Regions from separate parts of the Candidatus Allofournierella excrementavium genome, predicted to be linked through region 2. Evidence: predicted binding sites of a transcription regulator. Region 2 holds the regulator's gene; the other holds the start of a gene.
The links. Region 2 encodes HrcA, which represses chaperone genes, less so after heat shock. Its sites were predicted from a motif close to TGTTAGCACTCNNNNNNNNNGAGTGCTAACA; they were not measured.
Positions count from the first base shown of each region.

Region 1: a site for HrcA is predicted at 1,590-1,620, ahead of clpB (ATP-dependent chaperone ClpB). Genes of this name have one in related genera too.

Region 1 covers NZ_DBGFPE010000005.1:142,205-146,618, reverse strand. Annotated here, with positions in the region: gene ACMI1Q_RS01595 (hypothetical protein) at 1-856, opposite strand, end outside; gene ACMI1Q_RS01590 (DUF3783 domain-containing protein) at 1,005-1,397, opposite strand; gene clpB (ATP-dependent chaperone ClpB) at 1,670-4,270, shown strand; gene ACMI1Q_RS01580 (hypothetical protein) at 4,332-4,414, opposite strand, start outside.
Region 2 covers NZ_DBGFPE010000035.1:114,657-119,070, forward strand. Annotated here, with positions in the region: gene ACMI1Q_RS08780 (HAMP domain-containing sensor histidine kinase) at 1-348, opposite strand, end outside; gene ACMI1Q_RS08785 (response regulator transcription factor) at 338-1,012, opposite strand; gene ACMI1Q_RS08790 (stage V sporulation T C-terminal domain-containing protein) at 1,186-1,728, shown strand; gene hrcA (heat-inducible transcriptional repressor HrcA) at 1,932-2,966, shown strand; gene ACMI1Q_RS08800 (nucleotide exchange factor GrpE) at 2,963-3,580, shown strand; gene dnaK (molecular chaperone DnaK) at 3,659-4,414, shown strand, end outside.

The DNA.
Region 1 (4,414 bases), on a different contig from region 2:
TGCCGGTCAGGTAAGCAGCGAAGGCGTTGGCCTGCTCGTTCCACTCCTTGCCGATGGGGCTGGCAGCGCGCATGCCGTAGTCGTCGCCCTGCTCCATCTTGGGAACGATGGTCTCGCTCTTCGGGGTCACGGTGCCCTCGGTGGTGACATCGAACTTGGCCTGGGTGCAGTTCAGCAGGGTGCTGGTGACCTTGCCGTCCTTGTCGTAGGTGACAGCGGCGTAGGTGGTGTCGGTCTGGACCAGACCAGCCTCGTCAGCGGTGGGCAGCTTGGAAGAGCTCATCTCGGTGGACAGGCCCAGGCCCAGGGTATCCTCGGCGGTGGCGCCCAGATCCTGAGCGTTGTTGCAAGCCTCCACGATGGCGGCCTTGATGTCCACCACGTTCATGGTGCAGGAAGCAGCCAGGTCGGCCACGTCGGGGGCGTTGTGCTCGCCGGTCACGCCGATGGCCTCCACCTCAGCGGCGGTCTTGCCCACAACGTAAGCAGCGAAGGCGTCAGCCTGCTCGTTCCACTCCTTGCCGATGGGGCTGGCAGGGGTCATGCCGTAGTCAGTGCCCAGCTCCTGCTTGGACTTGAAGGTCAGGGAGGTGTCGAAGCTGCCGTCAGCGTTCACGGGCACCTTGTTCTGAGCCACGTCGATCTTGCAGGAAACGATCTTGCCGTCCTCGTCAACGGTCACGGCGGCGACAGTGCTGTCCACCTGAGCCAGACCGGTCTCATCAGCGGAAGCGTTGGTGCCGCTCAGGCTGGAGACGATGGCGATACCGGTCTTGACCTTCTTGGCAGAGCCGCCGCAAGCGGTGAAGCTCAGAGCCAGAGCCAGGACCATGACCAAAGCCAAAACTTTTTTCATGTTGTCTTACTCCTCTCAAAAACGAACATATACATCCATTTTGCCCTTTTACGGGCAGCAACCCTATTATACCTATGTGACATATGTTTGTCAATGTCAATTGGTGGGTAAAAGATGACAGAATGGTTCCAATCCTGCGAATTTTTTCTTATTTGTCATTCTTTTGCACCGCCCGATGCTCGGCGTGCAGTTCTTCCAGCAGGGCGGCAAAGGTCCAGGCGCGGTTGGTGTCGGTGACCACCGCCTTGAGGGGGATGCGCACCCCCGCGGCCTTCAGCCCGTCGAGAAAGGCATCCAGCGCCTTGCGGTCCAGCCCCCACAGCACCAGCGCGGGGGTGGGGTCCGCCGGGGAAAGGGGCTCCCTGCCCTCCCCCGCCCCGGGCAGGCCGCAGAGGTCGGCCACCGTGCGGCCCAGGTCCTGTTCTTCCACGGTGCGCAGGCGCACCCCGGCCCCGGCGCAGACTTTTTCCAGCCCGCTGCCTTGCGGCACCTTCCAGGCGAGCGCGGCGGCAGGCGGCAGAGCGGCGATGTGTGCTTTCATATTTATATGACCTCCCAAAGGGCGCGGCGGGCGGCCCCCAAAAGCTTTGGCGGCCGCGGCGCATGGCCCTCTTCTTTAAATACTATACTATATGGGGATGATACCACATTTTTCGCCCGGCTGGCAACGCGCCCGGCCCGTTTATAAATTTTTTGTGAAAACACTTGACAATCCCCAGGGGCAGGAATACAATATTAGCAGTCGAAGCACGAGAGTGCTAAAACTAAGAATCTTTCCAAGTTGGACCGCTTTCTCAAGGGGGGACGGACTGTATGAATACAAACAAATATACGCAAAAAACGCTGGAGGCGCTGCAAAGCGCCCAGCAGCTGGCCATCGAGTACCAGAACCAGGCGCTGGAGCCTGAGCACCTTCTGGCCGCGACTGCCAGCCAGCAGGACGGGCTCATCCCGCAGCTGCTGATGAAGCTGGGCGTGGAGCCGGGCAACTTTGCCGCGGCTGCCGCCCAGAAGGTGGCGGCTCTGCCCCATGTGACGGGCTCGGGCCGTGAGCCGGACAAAATCTATATCTCAGCGGCCACCGACAAGGTGCTCACCGCCGCCGAGCACACCGCCGAAAGCATGAAGGACGAATACGTCAGCGTGGAGCATCTGTTCCTGGCGCTGATCGAACAGCCCAACGAGGCGGTGCGGCAGGTGCTGCGCAGCTTCGGCATCGACAAGAACCGCTTTCTGGAGCAGCTTGCCACCGTGCGGGGCAGCCAGCGGGTGACCAGCGACCACCCGGAGGAGACCTACGACGCGCTGAAGAAGTACGGCCAGGATCTGGTGGAGCTGGCCCGCCAGCAGAAGCTGGACCCGGTCATCGGCCGTGACACCGAAATTCGGAACGTCATCCGTATTCTGTCCCGCAAGCGCAAGAACAACCCCTGCCTCATCGGCGAGGCCGGCGTGGGCAAGACCGCCATCGCGGAGGGCCTGGCCCAGCGTATCGTGCGCGGCGACGTGCCGGAGAACCTGAAAAACCGCACCATCTTCAGTCTGGACATGGGCGCGCTGGTGGCGGGCGCAAAGTACCGGGGCGAGTTTGAGGAACGGCTCAAGAGCGTTCTGAACGAGGTGAAGAAGAGCGAGGGACAAATCATCCTGTTCATCGATGAACTTCACACCATCGTGGGCGCGGGCAAATCCGACGGCGCCATGGACGCGGGCAACCTGCTGAAGCCTCTGCTGGCCCGGGGCGAGCTGCACTGCATCGGCGCCACCACCCTGGACGAGTACCGCCAGTACATCGAGAAGGACCCGGCCCTGGAGCGCCGGTTCCAGCCGGTGCAGGTGGACCAGCCCACGGTGGAGGACACCATCTCCATCCTGCGCGGCCTGAAGGAGCGCTACGAGGTGTTCCACGGCGTGAAAATTCAGGACAGCGCCCTCATCGCGGCGGCTACCCTGTCCAACCGCTATATCACCGACCGTTTCCTGCCGGACAAGGCCATCGACCTGGTGGACGAGGCCTGCGCCATGATCCGCACCGAGATGGACTCCATGCCCTCGGAACTGGACGACCTGCGCCGCAAGATCATGCAGCACGAAATTGAAGAGGCCGCCCTGAAAAAGGAGACCGACGCGCTGAGCGCCCAGCGGCTGGCGGCGCTGCAAAAGGAACTGGCCGAGATGCGCGCGAAGTTCAGCGCCATGAAGGCCCAGTGGGACAACGAGAAGTCCAGCATCGGCAGCGTGCAGAGCCTGCGTGAGGAAATCGAAAAGACCAATGCGGCCATCGAGAAGGCCGAGCGGGAGTACGACCTGAACAAGGCCGCCGAACTGAAGTACGGCAAGCTGCCGGAGTTGAAGAAACAGCTGGCGGAGCAGGAGAAGAAGGCGGAGGCCGCGGGCGAAAAGCAGGATAACCTGCTGCGCGACCGGGTCACCGACGAGGAAATTGCCCGCATCGTGGCCCGCTGGACCGGCATTCCCGTGGAGAAGCTGGTGGAGGGCGAGCGCGAGAAGCTGCTGGGCCTGGAGGACATCCTGCACAAGCGGGTCATCGGCCAGGACGAGGCGGTGCAGAAGGTCACCGAGGCCATCCTGCGCAGCCGGGCCGGCATTGCGGACCCGAACCGCCCCATCGGCAGCTTTTTGTTCCTGGGCCCCACCGGCGTGGGCAAGACCGAGCTGGCCAAGGCCCTGGCCCAGGCCCTGTTCGATGACGAGAAGAACATGATCCGCATCGACATGACCGAGTATATGGAGAAGTTCAGCGTCAGCCGCCTCATCGGCGCCCCTCCGGGATACGTGGGCTATGAGGAGGGCGGCCAGCTGACCGAGGCGGTGCGCCGCCATCCCTACAGCGTGGTGCTGTTCGACGAGGTGGAAAAGGCCCACCCCGACGTGTTCAACATCCTGTTGCAGGTGCTGGACGACGGGCGCATCACCGACAGCCAGGGCCGTGTGGTGGACTTCAAGAACACCATTATCATCCTCACCAGCAACCTGGGCAGCCAGTATATCCTGGACGGCATCGGCCCGGACGGCTCCATCAGCGCCGAGGCCCGCACCGCGGTGGAGGGCCTGCTCAAGACCCAGTTCCGGCCGGAGTTCTTGAACCGGCTGGACGAAATCGTCTTCTACAAGCCCCTGACCCGGGAGGAGATCGGCGGCATCGTGGAGCTGCAGCTGGCCGACCTGCGCCAGCGTCTGGCCGAAAAGCAGCTGAGCCTCGCGGTGACCGACGCGGCCAAGGCCTTCATCATCGACGCGGGCTACGACCCCGTCTATGGCGCGCGGCCGCTGAAGCGGTTCATCCAGAGCAAGGTGGAGACCCTCATCGCCCGTCAGATCATCGGCGGCGCCCACAACGCCGGCGACACCCTGACGGTGGACGTGGAGAACGGCCAGCTGGTGCTGCGCTGACAGTTTTGAACAAAGAACGGCCCGCCCCGTGGAAAACACGGGGCGGGCCGCTTTTTTGTTTTCAGCCGTTGTGCCGGTAGAGGGTGTAGCCGGAGAACTCATAGAATTCCGCCCGGCCGCTCACGGCGGTGTACTCCCGGGCGA
Region 2 (4,414 bases):
GGCGTCGATCTGCACCCATTCGTTCCAGGCGGGCACGCAGGCCAGCTCCCCTTCGGTGAGGGCAGGGTCGAAGCCCTCGCCGGCGGCGAACACCAGCGCGCCCTTTTCGTCGTAGACCGCAAAGCCGCTGCCGGGGGTCAGGTGGCGGCGCAGCGTATCCCACTTTCCCTCGGCCAGGGCCGGGTCCGCCAGAAGGCTGTCCCAGTCCGGCACGCGGTAGAGCCGGGCGGTGTAGAGCACCCACAGGGCGAGCACCGCCGCCGCGATGGTCAGCAGCGCCAGGGTGAACAGCAGATACTGCCTTGCCAGCAGGCCGAACAGGCCGCCGGCGCTCTTTTCACGCTTCAAAACGGTACCCCAGCCCCCTTATCGTGCGGATGTAGCGGGGAGAGCGGGGGTCGTCCTCGATTTTGTCCCGCAGCTTGGAGATGTGCACCATCATGGCGTTCTCGTCCCCTTCAAAATAGTCGCCGGCGGCCCCCTCGTAGAGCTGGGCCTTGGTGAACACCCGCCCCGGCGAGCGCATCAGAATGGCCAGTATCTTCGCCTCCATGGGGGTGAGGGGCACCGGGCGGCCCGCCTTTTCCAGCCGCATGCTGGCCAGGTCCAGCGCCAGCTCACCGCCCCGCAGCACCTCGCCCCCGGCCCGGGCGGCCCGGCGCAGCTGAGCCTTCACCCGCGCCACCACCTCCACCGGGTTGAAGGGCTTGGTGACATAGTCGTCCGCCCCGAGGTTCAGGCCGAGGATCTTGTCGTTGTCCTCGCTTTTGGCCGAGAGGATGAGGATGGGCATCTCGCTGAAGCGCCGCAGGGCCCGCGTCACCTCATAGCCCGAGAGCCCGGGCATCATCACGTCCAGAATGGCCAGGTCCGGGGTTTCGGCGCGGGCCTTGGCCAGTGCCTCGTCGCCGTTTTCCGCCTCCAGCACCCGCAGGCCCTCTCCTTCCAGATAAAGGCGCAAAAGGCCGCGTATCTCGGGGTTGTCCTCGGCGATCAGGATCAGTGGCGCCATGTTCGTTCCCTCCTTGCGGGGCGTTCTTTTACCTTATTATACCAGAACCGCCCCCGCCCCGAAAAGGACGGCGGGGGACCGGCGCTTGTATAATTTGCCTGCACTGGCAGATACTAAGAAACACAGAGCACAAGCGGCGGCATTTTTTGCCGCCTTCACAGGAGGTACACGCCATGAAAGCAACCGGCATCGTGCGCCGCATCGACGAACTGGGGCGGGTGGTCATCCCCAAGGAGATACGCCGCACCCAGCGCATCCGCCAGGGGGACCCGCTGGAAATTTTCACCACCGGCGACGGCGAGGTCATCTTCAAAAAGTATTCGCCCATCGGGGAGATGGCCGCCTTCGCCGCCCAGTACGCCGAGGTGCTGCAAAAGAACCTTTCCCGCACCGCCATCGTCTGCGACCGGGACAGCGTCATCGCCGCCGCCGGCGCCGCCCGCAAGGAGTGCCTGGAAAAGCGGGTGAGCATCCCGCTGGAAAAGCTGATGCACGCCCGCCGCGTCTATCTGCACACCGGCCGCGCCGAGGACTGCCAGTTCCCCTGCGAGGGCGCGGCGCGCCACATCCACATCGCCGTGCCCATCATCGCCGCCGGCGACGTGGCGGGGGCGGTGGCCCTTCTGAGCGACGAAAAGACCGCCGCCCCCACCCCTGAAGAGCAGAAGGCCCTGGCCATTGCCGCCGCCTTTCTTGCAAAGCAGATGGAGAGCTGAAGCGCTGTTCCGCCCCGCCCGCGCCGCCCCGAAAGAGCAGGCGCGGGCCCTTTTTGTGCCCCGAAAGGCGGCGGCATTGTGAACGTTCCATGAAACTTTTAAATTTTTCACACCACCCCCTTGACAGACGAATAAAATGGAGTACAATAAATTTAGCACTCGGAGGTAATGAGTGCTAAAATCACAGAAAAGAGGTGGGGCGCATGGCCATGGACGACAGAAAGCAGCGGGTGCTGGAGGCCATTGTGGCCCTTTACACCCAGGGCGGCGAGCCGGTGGGCTCGGGGCTTCTTTGCCAGTATTTCGACATGGCTGTGTCCAGCGCGACCTTGCGCAACGAGATGGCCGCGCTGACAAAGCTGGGCCTTCTGGAGCAGCCCCACACCAGCGCGGGCCGGGTGCCCAGCGCCAAGGGTTACCGCTATTATCTGGACAACCTGATGCATCCCGCGCCGGGCCTTTCCGCCCGGCAGAAGACCGAGATCGACCGCATCTTCGCCGGCCTCGACTACGAGCCGGAACGATTGGCGGCGGGGGCGGCCAAGGCCCTGGCGGATTATTCCGGCTACATGGTGGCGGCCACCACCCCCCGGGCGGACGACCTTTGCATCGCCCACTACGAGGTGGTGCAGGTGGGCCGCTGCACCGCGGCGGTGCTGGCAGTGACCAGCGCCGGCGGCGTGCGCACCCGCGTGGCCCGGCTGGACACTGACCTCACCGCGGAGGACGCGGCGCTGCTGGCCGAAGTGCTGAACCGGGGGCTGACCTTCGTGGCCCCGGCGGACCTGACGGGCGCCGTGCTGGCGAACCTGGCCGCCCAGCTGGGCGAGCGGGGGAACGACCTCTACCCGGTGCTGAACGCGGCGGCGGCGCTGCTGCGGCAGGCAGCCCAGGCCCGCACCTATCCCCAGGGCCTGCAGTACCTGATGCGCTGGCCGGAGCTGACCGGCCTTCTGCCCAGGGTGCTGGAACTTTTCACCGACGACGAACGGGCCGGCAGGCTCATCACTCCCCGCACCGGCCGCACCACCGTGCTGCTGGGCGAGGACCTGCAGCGCCCGCTGCCGGGGCTTTGCTTCATGAGCAAGCGGTATCTGGCCGGCGGCGGCCTCACCGGGGCCATCGCCCTGCTGGGGCCCACCCGGATGCCCTTTGAGCAGCTGGTGCCCGTTCTTGACTATTTTGCCTTGAAGCTCGGCGAGTGCATGGCCGGCAAGGCGCAGGAGGACCCGCAATGATGGACGAGACCAACATCCGGCCCGAAGAGGCCGCAGCCGAAACGGCCCCCAAGGCCGAAGCGGCGCAGGAGGCCGCCGCCCCCGAGGCTGAACAGCCCGCGGCGGAAAAAGCCCCCGAAAAGGAAAAGAAAGAGACCAAAAAGGAACTGGAGAGCCAGCTGGCCGCCGCCAAGGCCGAGGCCGAAAAGGCCCGCGCCGAGGCGGACGCCGCCAAGGACCGGCTGCTGCGCACCGCCGCCGAGTACGACAACTTCCGCAAGCGCTCGGCCCGGGAGCAGGACGCCGCCTTCGGCAACGGCGTGGCCCACGCGGTGAGCCAGATCCTTTCCATCCTGGACACGCTGGAGATGGCCGAAGCCGCCCCCACCGCCGACGAGAACTTCAAAAAGGGCGTGACCCTGACGCTGGAAAAAGCCAAGGCCGCCTTTGAAGCCCTCAAGGTGGAGGAGATCCCCGCTCTGGGCCAGCCCTTCGACCCCGCGGTGCACAACGCCGTGATGCAGAAGGCGGCCGAGAACGGCGAGGAGAGCGGCACCGTTCTGCAGGTGTTCCAGAAGGGCTACAAACTGGGTGACAAGGTCATCCGCCACGCCACGGTCATCGTGGCCGAATAGTTCGCCGAAAGGGCTTAAGGCCCCTTCCCATATCAAAACATTCCATTCCATTTGAGTAAAATTTAGGAGAGATATACTATGAGTAAAATCATTGGCATCGACCTTGGCACTACCAACAGCTGTGTTTCCGTGATCGAGGGCGGCGAGCCCGTCGTCATCGCCAACGCCGAAGGCGCCCGCACCACCCCCAGCGTGGTGGGCTTCACCAAGACCGGCGAGCGTCTGGTGGGCCAGGTGGCAAAGCGTCAGGCCATCACCAACCCCGACCGCACCGTGAGCAGCATCAAGCGCCACATGGGCACCGACTACAAGGTGACCATCGACGGCAAGGACTATAACCCCCAGCAGATCAGCGCCATGATCCTGGCCAAGCTGAAGGCGGACGCCGAGGCTTACCTGGGCGAGAAGGTCACCGACGCGGTCATCACCGTGCCCGCCTACTTCAACGACAGCCAGCGTCAGGCCACCAAGGACGCCGGCACCATCGCCGGCCTGAACGTGCGCCGCATCATCAACGAGCCCACCGCCGCGGCTCTGGCCTACGGCGCGGACAAGGGCGCCGACCAGAAGATCATGGTCTACGACCTGGGCGGCGGCACCTTCGATGTGTCCATCATCGAGATGGGCGACGGCGTGACCGAAGTTCTGGCCACCAACGGCGACACCCACCTGGGCGGCGACGACTTTGACCAGCGCATCATCGACTGGCTGGCCGACAACTTCCAGAAGGAGAACGGCATCGACCTGCGTCAGGACAAGATGGCCGCGCAGCGCCTGAAGGAGGCCGCCGAGAAGGCGAAGATCGAGCTGTCCGGCGTGACCAGCACCGCCATC